Regions from separate parts of the Labilibaculum manganireducens genome, predicted to be linked through region 4. Evidence: riboswitches for the same ligand, from Rfam matches in the RefSeq annotation. Region 4 holds a riboswitch; each other region holds the start of a gene.
What was found. Region 4 has a riboswitch for cobalamin ahead of ACHZAX_RS10175 (hypothetical protein). Riboswitches for the same ligand answer to the same signal wherever they lie in the genome.

Region 1 (3,166 bases), 800 kb from region 4:
TTTTTGTAAGTTTTATACTCATCACCATTGTATGCTGTGCCATCCGGGTCTACAGAATAACTAACGATCATGTTATTATGATGTGTTTTAAAATAAGTAAAATCGAAATTAAAGCCTTTCCCAAAATTCTTATATTCAAATCCAGCATCAAAAGTATTACTTTGCTCATCCTTCAAATTTGGATTTCCCTTTGTGGTTCCATATGCGGTGGTATACAATCCTGCCTTTTGAAAAGCATCAGGAGCATAAAATGCATTTCCCCAACTGGAATGAACCGCTAATCCTTTAAGAAGTTCATATTTTACACCCACATTTTGTGTAAATACATTGTATTCCTCTGTACTTGCTTCATTCCCTAATAAATCGTCCGCTTCCAATTTCAGTTTCACCAAATCATATCTTGCCCCTATGGCAATATTCAATTTTCCATTTAAAGTATTTGTATTTATCTGACCAAAAATGCCGGTCGATACATTTTTATATTTTGGAGTAGAAGGAGCTGTAACATCACCCAAAGTATTCCAATTATTGCTTTCGGAAACATCGTTTTTATTGTCGATGCCAAAAGCAATAGAGTGCTCTCCTACTTTAAAGGCATCCTGAAGAATAAAGCCGTAATTTTTATGAATACTCTCGGTATCACCATAAACTGAATTGAAAGTGGTTGTTTCCTCTTTGCTGTGAAAAGGAGATAAACTTAGCTTATGATTTCCTATTTTTCCCAGTACGTCAGCACTTGTTGTATACTTATTCATATCTTTTGAATCCATACCATACACATGCCAAAAAGAACCTGGTGTTTCAACATCATTGGCAATAAACACCGACTGATGAATATTAATCTTCCAGTTTTCATCTAAAATGAAGCCTAAACGTGCACTTGCATTCTGTCTTTCAAATTGCGAGTGCTCCATCCTCTTGCCGTAGGTCGTTGGATCCAATATTGTTTCAGCATCGCTTTTACCAAAGAAATTCTTTTTCCCAATTTTATAATCCTTTCCTTGTTTTTGGTAATTGCAGCTTACATCAAAATCCATTGATTCAGACAAAGCACCACCGGCACTTAAACTACCCGTATACGTTTCGAAGCTTCCGTAAGAAATACTTGCATTTCCGGTAATACTTTGCGTACTCTCTTTGGTAACAATATTGATTACTCCAGCCATAGCCGAAGAACCATATTGTGCTGAGAAAGGGCCTTTTAAAATTTCAACCCGTTCTACATTCGACATATCTATTGTTGCAATATTGGTAGTTCCTGCAGGTTTGCCATCAATTAAAATCACATTGTATTTGTTTGATGTAGATGGTGCAAAACCTCTCATACTTACAGCTGAAGAAATTCCTGGATATTGAATAATATCAACACCGGTAGTCTTTTTTAGCAACTCACCCATATCAACTGCAGGAGTCGCTTCAATCATTCTTCTTGTAACCACCTCAACCTTTTGAGGAAGATCCTTCATTTTTGCATTTACACGTGATGCGTTAATCTTAACTTCTGATAAATTCAGGTGTCTCACTGCCGTTGTATCTTTGGCAGGATTTGGAATCTCATCAGCTTTTACTGCAGAATTTAATAATGACAGCAATGCAAAAGCCGTTAAAAATGTTCTTTTCATGTCTTTTAAGAATAAATGAAAATAAGTTTAACTAATGCAATGCAGACAGGGAGCTAAAAGAAAATTTCACAACATGACATAAAGAACCGGTCATGGCAGATCAATCCTTGTATCAATGTTCGATAAAGTTTTCGTTCACTTGCTCTTTTTCCCGAAAGCAATGACTTAAAATTGATTGCAAAGGCAGGTCTTCTGACTTGTTCTACTTTTTGAGGCCTTCCCATTCCAAAATTGGAACAGTGGCACAGGACTTTCAAAAAGCTCTTTTTAGAACTTACAGCTACGGGTATAGTCTCGGATTTTCACCGAATTCCCTTTTCATTTCATTCCTGAATAATGAGGAATAAAATACCGAATGCGACGCAAATGTATGTAAAATATTATTCTGAGAAATCTAATTTTAGAAATTTATTTGGCAGTATTTCAGGAGACTCTATAAATGAATAAAATACAGATTTAAAATTAATCGAAAACAAGAAAAGTTCGGAGATAAGCCAGCAGTTCCTGAATGCTCCGACATTTTTTCACCTCTCCATTTCGATGAATTTCCCATTCCATAGTATCTTCGAGCAATTTCACAGAACAATTACCGGCTTCTTCGCAAGTAACCTGATAACCTTCGCGGGACAATGCCCTTTGTGTCCAGAACCCCATTACATCATTACCCAAAACCTGAATGATCTGTTTTTTCTGGTAATTCATAATGAAATTTCCTGTCTTACGATCAAAGATGAATGATTTATTATGAAATGTCTCTTCGATGCTTCCATTCAAAACCAAATCCTCAGGAGCACCAACTTTAATCGTCTGCCCCCGTGCCATCAGCCAAATAACATCTGCAGCCTGAAGTGCTAAATCCAATTCGTGGGTAGAAAGTAAAATGGCCTTATTGGTTTCCCGGGCCAAACGATGCAACAACCGCATGATGTCAACACGGTTTGGCAAATCCAAATGCGCAGTAGGTTCATCGAGCATAATTAACGGCGTATCCTGTGCCAAAGCCTTGGCGATCATCACCCGCTGCCGTTCCCCATCGCTCAACTGATTGATGAAATGATCGGCATAATGCAATAAACCGACTTGTTCCAATGCCCCTTTAATTTTATCGTTATCCTCTTCCGATAAACGTCCCATCCATGAAGTATAAGGATGCCGGCCCAAAGAAACGATATGGTAAACGGTGAGGTTTCCCACATTAATCCGCTCAGTTAAAACGATACTTAGCAATTGAGCAATCTCTTTAAAATTCCGATCACGAATAGGAATTCCTTCTACCAAGGTATATCCCGCCAAGGGCGATTGAATACCGGCAATGGTTCTCATAAGAGTCGATTTACCCGCTCCGTTCGGACCCAAAAGACAGACCATTTCGCCCCGCCTGATTGTCAGGTTGATATCTGAAAGCAAGCATAGCTGTTCCTTCTTCCCTTGTTTGTATCCAATGGAAAGATCCTGAGTTACCAGTATGTCTTTTTGTACTTCTTTAATTTCACTCATAACCCAATTCTTACCCGGCAAAAGAAGCCTTCACATTTCTACTACGC
Region 2 (3,166 bases), 800 kb from region 4:
ACATTTTCAACCATCTCATGCTGTTATACACGCAGCACATGTAGAATTGGAACACGCTTTTACGCGGGATTTTAACTATAAAAGCACTGAGGTAATGAAGGAGTTAGCAGAAATGCTGAACAGAACGGCTCAGGAATTTGGTGATGGAGAGCCTCCGGTTACATTAGCCATCGAGAATTTGTGGTGGCCGGGTCTGGATTTTTTGTTTCCGGCTGAGGCCGATGATTTTGCATCCCGATTGGATTTTTCAAATTGGAATCTACTTTTGGATACGGGACATTTAATGAATACGAATATTGCATTGAGATGTGAGGATGAGGCCATTGATTTTGTTTTGGATCGGATATCACGATTGTCGAAAGATATTCAGGCGAAAATTAAGAGTCTGCATTTGAATTTGAGTTTATCAGGAGAATATCAAACGAAACAGGTTATGAATGGTTTACCAACAGGATGGTCAGACTTAAATCATACAGAGAAATATACTACAGCACGTAATCATGTTTTGCAGATTGATCAGCATTTACCATTTACGAGTAAGCGTGTAAAAGAAATAATTTATGAGATTGAACCTGAAACTGTAATTCATGAATTCATTACAAAGGATATCAAGGAATATTCAGAGAAACTGGATGTTCAGATGAATGCTTTACGTTAGTGAAATACAACGAGGTGGCTTTAAATTGTATTTTCCACATTTCTGCACCTTATAATAAAGACTGTTTCGTTCAATACGATTCAGTCTTTTTGTTTTTGTACGACAGTTATTCCTGATTGCTTTTTTAAAACCTCTTCTTTTTCCGAAATATTCCATAGATTTGCAGGAATTGGGTTTCTCTCTTTTGAGAATTAAAATGGGAATCCGGTGCAATACCGGAGCTGTCCCCGCAGCTGTAAGCCCTCAATGATTTTTCATTGATAAGTTCTGACAAATCAGCCACTATGTGAATGTAGTTTTGCATGGGAAGGCGTTAGAATTGGGTAAAGCCAGAAGACCTGCCTAATAAATTGAACTGTTTCGTAACTTCGGGGAACTGAGTAACGAAGGTATAATTGTAGTAATTGTATTTTCTTGTCTGCTATCCCCACAATTATTGTGGAAGAAAATGAATTTATTAAAATCAAGCTGTTGGGCATTACTCCTGATTCTGTTATTGGGTACTGTTTCCTGTCAATCCGGCGATCCAAAAAAGAAAGAAAAACAAGCTGATAATTCAGCTGTCGATTCATCTTTTTATCATCAATCTCAATTAAAGTACGCCAAAGGCTTTCAAATTAAACTTCTTGCCAATGGCTTAAAAGAATTGATTGTTTGGGATCCTTGGAACGAAGGCAAAATTTTCCAAAAATATTATTTGAAGAATCGTGGGGAAAAAATGGATATTCAGGTCCCTGCTGATGGTTTGTTGGTAGAGGTTCCTGTAAGGAGTATTGCCGCGCTATCGAGTACTCAAATCGGAATTTTAAAGTTCTTAAACGTTCAGGATCGAATTGTTGCAGTTTCTTTGCGCGATCGTATTTACGATGAGGAGTTGGATAAAAAGGCTCAGAATGGAACGATACAAGCAGTAGGTCATTCGGAAAGTCTGAATTTCGAGAAAATTGTTGAGCTGGATCCTGAATTGGTAATGGTTGCCGGTTTTATGAACATCACCGACAAGGAAACTAAATTAATGAAAGCAGGTTTGCCGGTTGCTTATAATATAGAGTGGATGGAAACTTCTCCCTTGGCACGTGCTGAATGGGCAAAATTTATTGCAGCTTTTTTTAATGAGGAGGCCGAGGCTGAAAAACATTTTAATGCTGTAGAAAAGAGATACAATGATTTGAAAAAGTTGGTGGAAAATGTGGAGAGTAAACCAAGCATTCTTTCGGGCTATAATTTTAAAGGCATTTGGTATATGCCTGGCGGACAAAGCTACTTAGCGCAATTCCTTCGCGACGGAAAGGCAGATTATTGTTGGTTTTCTGATAGCACCAGTGGCAGTATGCCATTAAGTTTTGAGGTTGTTTTCGATAAGCAGGGAGAAGCAGATATTTGGTTTGGCCCCGGACAATGCAGAACTTTGGAGGATATGAAAAATATGGATGAGCGTTACACCTTATTTCGATCATATAAAACAGCTCATGTTTTTTGTTCTACCAAAAGAATGAAAGATAGCGGCGCCAACGATTGGTTTGAGTCAGGTGTAATGCAACCCGATGTTGTGTTTAAAGATGTGATTAAGATTTTACATCCCGAATTGCTGCCAAATTATGAACTGTATTACTATCAACAATTGAAATAGGAGAGCTATGCTGTTGAATAAAAATGGAAGATTGTTTTCGCTCGTATTTGGGATACTGTTCCTTCTCATTTGTGGCGTTTTCCTGTTGGATTTGATATTCGGAAGTGTAAATATTCCTTTTAAAAAGGTGTTTGCAATACTATATGGTGCTGATGTGAAAAACTCATGGAACTACATCATTTTAAATTTTCGTTTACCGAAAGCTTTAACTGCCATTTTTGTTGGAGCCGGATTATCGGTTACAGGCTTAATGATGCAGACACTTTTCAGAAATCCATTGGCCGGACCTTACGTTTTGGGAATTAGTTCCGGGGCAAGTTTGGGAGTTGCTTTAATGGTAATGGCATCAGCTTTAATGCCGGTTGCTTTTGGAGTTATTTCGGCTTTTTTAGGTAGTTGGGCATTGGTGGTTGCAGCTGTTGTTGGTGCATCATTGGTATTCATGCTGGTTGCTTTGGCCTCTCTTAAAATATCAGATAGTGTTTCACTGCTGATTATCGGAATCATGTTTGGAAGTATTACCGGTGCTGTGGTAAATATTCTGCAATATTTTAGCGATCCGGAGCAAATACAAAGTTTTATCGTATGGACTTTTGGCAGCTTGGCAGGTGTTACATGGACCGAAATGAAAGTAATGGTACCCATTGTTTTTAGTGGTTTGATCATTGCTTTTTTTCTGATAAAACCATTGGACGCACTTTTGTTGGGCGAGAATTATGCGCGGGGAGTTGGAATATCAGTTAATAAGACTCGTATAGCCGTTATTATTAGTACGGCATTAATTGCCGGAACATTAACCGCATTTACTGGCCCTATTGCTTTTGTTGGTGTTGCTGTGCCACATATTGCACGATCTATTTTCAGAACCGCAAGTCATA
Region 3 (3,166 bases), 120 kb from region 4:
CCAGCTACCAAAGAGAGGTTCTTAATTAGTTTGATCTCATCCTGAGCAAATGCAGAAAGGGTATAAGCATCTTCTTTGGCATTTACCAACCGACCTTCCGATTTCAGGCTTTCGTTTACGTATTCGCCACCCAATGTAAATTGATGCGTCTTTTTTAGACTAAAAACGTATTTTAGATTTACATCTTCGCGTTTTTGATCCGTATTAAGAACTTTTTCTCTTATTGAATGAAGGGTTTTCCCTGATTTTGAAGATATATCATTCTGATTGTACTTGTAATAGTATTTAAATTGATCAGAATTAAAATCTAAAGCGATGTAGTCCTTCTTATTAATTAGGTACTTGGCTCCTGCCGAATAAGAAAAATCGTTGTAGTAATAACCATATTTTTTTACTGTAATTGGCTGCAATACATCTTTCTCGTATTTCGATCCCATTGCATATACGCTTAGTTTATTGGTTGCGGCAAAATCAAAGCGCTGACTGATGGCGTAATCCTCGAAGGCATTCACTTGTTTAGCATCTGTAACAACAAGTACATCATCCGATGGATCATCATTATCCATATCATCGTCAATTTCGAACTTGCTTAGCTGCCACCCGTCCGATTCCTTTCTTGAATAAGTTGTAAGAGATGAAAAACGTCCTAAATTCAAACCTACTTTGTTGAAGTACTGTCTGTTTCCATGTTCACTTAATCGGGAATTGCTTTCAGCGTAGATTTTTCGTTTCGATTTTTTGGTTATCACATTAATTACACCTGCAATGGCTTCCGATCCATACAATGATGAAGATGCACCTTTAACCACTTCAATTCGTTCAATATTATCAGGATTAATGCGGTTGATGTCATTCTGGCCTCCAACATCTCCGTACATTCTTTTTCCATCAACAAGTACCAAAATGTAATCATTGCTTAATCCGTTTAACTGCATAAAAGCCCCCATACTGCCCGGACTAAAATCAAATGATGGACTAATTCCAGTCATTAAATCATCAAATCCCGATGCCGAAACAGCCTTCACCATCTTGCTGCTGATTAGTTCGGTTTGAACGGGAGCACTTTTTAAATGATGCGGTGTACCGGTACCTGTAACTACCACTTCGCCCAATTCTCTCTCGGATTTATTCAACTGAAAATCAAGAGCATTTGCTCCTTCCTTAATTTCTATAATTTCTTTTTTTCTTCCATATCCCGAATAGGAAACAACAATTTCGTACTCTCCCACCTTTAAGTTTCGAAACGAATAATACCATCGCTGTTGGTAGCGGCTCCTATGGTTGTTCCATGGAAATAAACGTTGGCACCAATTAAAGGATTTGTCCCGTCCTTTTCTGTGACTGCTCCGGACAATGTCCCCACTTGAGCAACTAAACTCTGACTTACCAATATAAAAAGGCCAATCAGAATGTAATTTTTAAACTGCATGATCGTTTTGTTTTTTAAATTTTAAAACATCACATCTTGCTGCCAAATGTTTACACAAACAAAGAAATTGGAATAATAAATACTGAACACGCGCGTAAGTTCAATACATATACTTCGATTCCCGGAAGCAAAATGTTCTTTAGTTACGACTTGGCAGGTCTCCTGACTTATCTCAGTTTTTACAGCCTTCCCCCCATTTCTGAGAGTGGCTTGCGGTGTAAAAACCATATTTTGCACATGGCAAAATGAGATTTACAGTAGCGGGTACTGTTCCGGATTTTCACCGGATTCCCTTTTCATTCCCTCAGACGATAGCCTGAGCAGAACACCAAAATCGATGCAAATGTATTATATATATTTAAGATATCGCATTCGGGGCAAACAAACCAGAAGTGTTTCACAGCATAGATATGCAAGTTAACGCGAATAAGTAACACAGCCTACAGCTCCCATTACAAGCCAATTAAGGCTTTAATATTTTAATCAACATCCCAGAGAATCAAGTTAACTTCAGCAATTGATTACTTGTAAAATCCATACCTCTGTAAACGATCAGTTTCTTTACTTCTCTCCTTTTTATGTCCGTAAAATCAAATTGATTCAACTTAAAGGAAATTTAAATTTGTTTTTTAGATACTTTTTTTAATAACTTTGCTTCCGAAAATAATTAAGATACCCCGTAAAAAGGGTTTAATAGGGAATCACGTTAAAATCGTGAGCTGACGCGCAACTGTAATTCCAATACAGTTTGCAACATCAAGCCACTGTTCCAATATCAGGAATGGGAAGGCGTTGCAAATGGAAAAGCCAGGAGACCTGTCTTATTTAATTAGATTGATGCTTTCGCGACATAAAGCTAAAAATCAGGACTCGCTGGTGAATTAAAAGTTCCTTTTTAATTTTATTATTCCTGTTTTTTATTGATTGACGCAAAGCATACAGTTTTACCATTTAAAATGTATTGTTATGCAAAAAGTAAGCAGCACTCCTCGCGAAATGGAGAAAGCAGTAAAGACCGAACACAACATGTATTTTGGCTTTGCAACTAATTATTCCGGAAAAAATATTCACTTCCCATTTCAAAAAGTTTATAAGATTCCTTATTGATTCCTGACTAGCCTCTAAATCAATAAAATTGAGCCGGCACTTTCATTTGCCAATTCATAATATCCTGACTTCGTATCAAGATAGATGGGAGTTCCGGCTCTTTTCATATGATTATAATTTGTTTTTAAGTTGCCATATGGAACTTACCATGCTGAGATAATCATCTCTCTGTGTGTCAAAATCGCTTTGACATGGACGTTTCATATCCCTTTATTTCTCACTAAAAAATGATCTTCTTCTGAGATCATATCGTTTAAAACACCAATAATTCAACATGAACATTATAGAACTATTAACTACACCAGGAACAGCATCTACAATTGTCATCATTTGTTTGGCCGCTGTTTTAGGTATTCTATTTGGAAAACTATCGTTTCTCAGAATTAAACTTGGCATTGCAGGCATACTGTTTTCCGGTCTGTTAATTGGGCATTTGGGTGCTGCAACCGATGCTCACGTATTGCACTTCATTAAAGAGTTTGGCTTAATTCTATTTGTGTATTCAATTGGTTTAGAGGTAGGTCCCCGCTTTATCACTTCGCTTAAAAATAATGGATTAAAGATTAACCTGCTCGCTTCAGGAATTGTTATTTCAGGTTTCTTTATTGCAGTTACCATAAAATTTATTTT
Region 4 (3,166 bases):
GCTTTCCTGCATAATCAAAGGACCCGGTCTTCCCTCCTGCTCCTCTTTATTATAGTATCCTCGTGGTGTAATAAACCGATCACCTGAAATATAGCTTTGTGAATTCCCAACAATCACCAGTGAAAACATGTCTGCCATTTCAGGATCAAAATCGCGTAGGTTTGTCAAGGTAATTTGTTCCTCGGCACGAGCCACCTGGCGTACAACAGCAACTGGTGTAGTATCTTCTCTCTCCTCTAAAAACAGTTCGCGTAAGCGATACAATTGCCAATATCTTTTATTGCTTTTGGGATTGTAAATTGCAGTTACGAAATCGCCCATAGCAGCTGCCTTTATTCTCTTCTCGATCAAAGCATAACTGGTGAGTAAATCCGACAAGGAAAGAATCACCAAATCGTGACTTAACGGTGCGCCCAATTTTGCAGCCGCAGCCTGAAAAGCAGAAATCCCAGGTATAACTTTTAGCTCTACTTTCGATTGTGTTTTCTCAGCCATCTCGAAAACAAGCGATGCCATTCCGTAAATACCGGCATCGCCAGAGCTGATCACAACAACATCTTTCCCTGTTTCAGCCAATTCAAATGCCTTTTCGGCGCGCTGCACTTCCTGACGCATTCCCGTATCCATGCATTCTGTTCCTTCTTTCAGAAATGATTCTATGAACTGAAAATAATATTTGTATCCAATCACCACATCGGCTTCTCTTATTGCATCTATTGCAGGATTTAAAAACAGATCCGGACTTCCTGGTCCAAGGCCTGCAACGGTTATTTTTCCTAATCTATTTGGCATGATATATTATTTATTTCCGTAAAAAATTAAAATGGCGAAGTATGGAATCTTCCTGTCCTTCAAACTTTCCATATCGGTGCAGGTAAACTGCTTTTGAGTTCCTAAATATTCACCGTAAAAGAACTTCAGATCACTATTTTGAATGAACACTTTAATCCAATCACGAACCATTGATAACTTCATCAAAACGACAGTTTGGTTCTGCTCCAGCAAAGATTTCAGTTCCTCTTCATTCTCTATGTCCGGAGCTATTAATAATTTATCGTTCTGAGTTGCCAATGCCAGTTTTCCTGCTGATCCTCCCAAAATAAAAGCCGGAACTCCCGGAATCATCTCAAAATCGACACTATTCTTCCTGAAATCTTCAAGTAAATAGGAAAATGTGCTGAAAAATGAAATATCTCCTTCGCTCACCACTGCTACCTGTTTGCCTTCCTTAACATCCTTCTGCACTTTCCGAAACAAATCTGCATATGCTTTTTCGGCCGCCGATCGATCCTTGCTCATCGGCACTGTAATGGGCACAAACTTGTTCTCTTCTACATCCAGTTGTTTCAAAATCACCAATGAAAAACTATCCTGATTCCCTTTTGATGATTGCGTTGCCGGATAGTAAATCTTCTCTGATTTCTTCAAACAGTTCAAAGCTTTCACCGTAATTAACTCAGGGTCTCCCGGACCTAAGGCCACTCCAAACACTTTACCTCTTTCACTTATCATGTTATCTTATTTTTAAAGCATTCAAACGGATGTTTGCCTTTAATTTATAGTACATCAATTCTAACCTGTTGCGAACAACAAGCTGAATTATTAAATTGTATTAATTGGGAATAGAAACTGACTCCAAAAATTAATTTTTTGCAAATGGCATTTTTCAACCATCACTTCTTTAATTGATTGGAAATTCAACCAGTTCGTTTTATCAAAAAACGAGATGAACAGAGAGCCATCTTGCACTGATTTAAAATTGGAAAATTGGTTCCGCAATAATGAACCACGCATAATATGCCATGTAGGCACACATTTAGTAATTTTCTTCATAATCTTACTTTTAGTCCCGAAAGTGTCGATTAAACAAAATTGCTTTTAGGCAGGTTTTCTGACTTTCTCCCTCTTGTTGCGCCTTCCCATATCTTCCATAAGATACAGTGGCATCATGCAACCGAGTTTGGTATAGAGATTACAGCTGCGGGTACAGTTCCGGACTCAAACCGGATTCCCTCTTTAATATTACATCAAGTGATATGATATTGCCAAATCGCGAAACAAATGTATCAATATTAATTCAAGATACTAACAATCTATTTTATGAATGTAAAAAACCAAAGCAAATCATCCACCATTAAACACTGATTATCATCTAAATAACAATTACAGTAAGATCTTATTTCTGTCTAAAAACATAAAGAACAAGAAATTTTCAGATCATAAAAAAAACACCCCAAATGTTAGGTGTAACATTTGGGGTGAAATTTATTCTTAATAGTCTTTTTTGTTTCTAATGATATAAAAACCGCTTTATTTTATGCGTTGCCGTTTTTTGAAATGGGTCAATTTGGGCGATCACTAACTGAACCTGCGAAAATTTATTTACACGTGAATTCACATAAACCTGTAATTCCTTCATTAACTCATCAACAGTGTCATCGACATAATTCCCCACCTCTTTTTTAAGATGTTGATATTGCTGTTCCAATTCCTCATAATTAAAATGAACCATTGCAACCAATTTTCCTTTCTGTTCAATAACTACAGACTCTATTACATGTTTAAAGTTATTGATTACCGATTCTATTTCTTCCGGATAAATGTTTTCTCCGCTTGATCCAACAATCATATTTTTCAATCGACCTTCGATATATAAATAATTGTCTTTATCCATTTTTGCCAAGTCGCCGGTTTTAAACCAGCCATCTTCTGTTAAAACCTCCTTGGTTTTTTCCGGCTCTTTATAGTAACCCATCATCACATTATCACCCTTTGCCCATACTTCTCCAATTTGAGTAACAGGATCAGGATTATTGATTTTCAGCTCAACTCCGACTAAAGCAGGCCCTGTAGATTGAAATTTAGTAATTGCGGGACCACATCCTGCAATTAATGGTGCCGTTTCAGTTAATCCATAACCAATAGCATAGGGAAACTTTGCTTCACGCAAAAACAGTTCAACCTTAGAGTTCAATTTAGCTCCGCCGATACCAAAAAAAGTTAATTTACCACCAAAGGTTTCCATTAATTTTTTTCCGGCAATTGCGTTCAGCTTCTTGCGGAAAAACGGAATTTTATATAAATATTTGGTAATGGCTTTCCCATTAATCGACGGTAAAATTTTACTCCTGTAAATCTTCTCGATAATCAATGGAACCGAAAACAT

Region 1: another riboswitch for cobalamin. It lies ahead of ACHZAX_RS07080 (TonB-dependent receptor plug domain-containing protein); the one in region 4 lies ahead of ACHZAX_RS10175 (hypothetical protein).
Region 2: another riboswitch for cobalamin. It lies ahead of ACHZAX_RS07065 (ABC transporter substrate-binding protein); the one in region 4 lies ahead of ACHZAX_RS10175 (hypothetical protein).
Region 3: another riboswitch for cobalamin. It lies ahead of ACHZAX_RS09690 (carboxypeptidase-like regulatory domain-containing protein); the one in region 4 lies ahead of ACHZAX_RS10175 (hypothetical protein).

Annotation. Positions count from the first base shown of each region.
Region 1 is NZ_CAXXEE010000003.1:1,836,841-1,840,006, reverse strand. Features, by position in the region: gene ACHZAX_RS07080 (TonB-dependent receptor plug domain-containing protein) at 1-1,622, opposite strand, end outside; cobalamin riboswitch at 1,788-1,994, opposite strand; gene ACHZAX_RS07075 (ABC transporter ATP-binding protein) at 2,085-3,119, opposite strand; gene ACHZAX_RS07070 (iron ABC transporter permease) at 3,130-3,166, opposite strand, start outside.
Region 2 is NZ_CAXXEE010000003.1:1,833,527-1,836,692, forward strand. Features, by position in the region: gene ACHZAX_RS07060 (TIM barrel protein) at 1-658, shown strand, start outside; cobalamin riboswitch at 813-1,018, shown strand; gene ACHZAX_RS07065 (ABC transporter substrate-binding protein) at 1,107-2,288, shown strand; gene ACHZAX_RS07070 (iron ABC transporter permease) at 2,296-3,166, shown strand, end outside.
Region 3 is NZ_CAXXEE010000003.1:2,518,851-2,522,016, forward strand. Features, by position in the region: gene ACHZAX_RS09685 (TonB-dependent receptor) at 1-1,229, opposite strand, end outside; gene ACHZAX_RS09690 (carboxypeptidase-like regulatory domain-containing protein) at 1,232-1,429, opposite strand; cobalamin riboswitch at 1,565-1,777, opposite strand; cobalamin riboswitch at 2,083-2,267, shown strand; gene ACHZAX_RS09695 (hypothetical protein) at 2,396-2,536, shown strand; gene ACHZAX_RS09700 (putative transporter) at 2,811-3,166, shown strand, end outside.
Region 4 is NZ_CAXXEE010000003.1:2,634,124-2,637,289, forward strand. Features, by position in the region: gene cobJ (precorrin-3B C(17)-methyltransferase) at 1-792, opposite strand, end outside; gene cobI (precorrin-2 C(20)-methyltransferase) at 799-1,512, opposite strand; gene ACHZAX_RS10175 (hypothetical protein) at 1,603-1,833, opposite strand; cobalamin riboswitch at 1,865-2,065, opposite strand; gene ACHZAX_RS10180 (AMP-binding protein) at 2,291-3,166, opposite strand, start outside.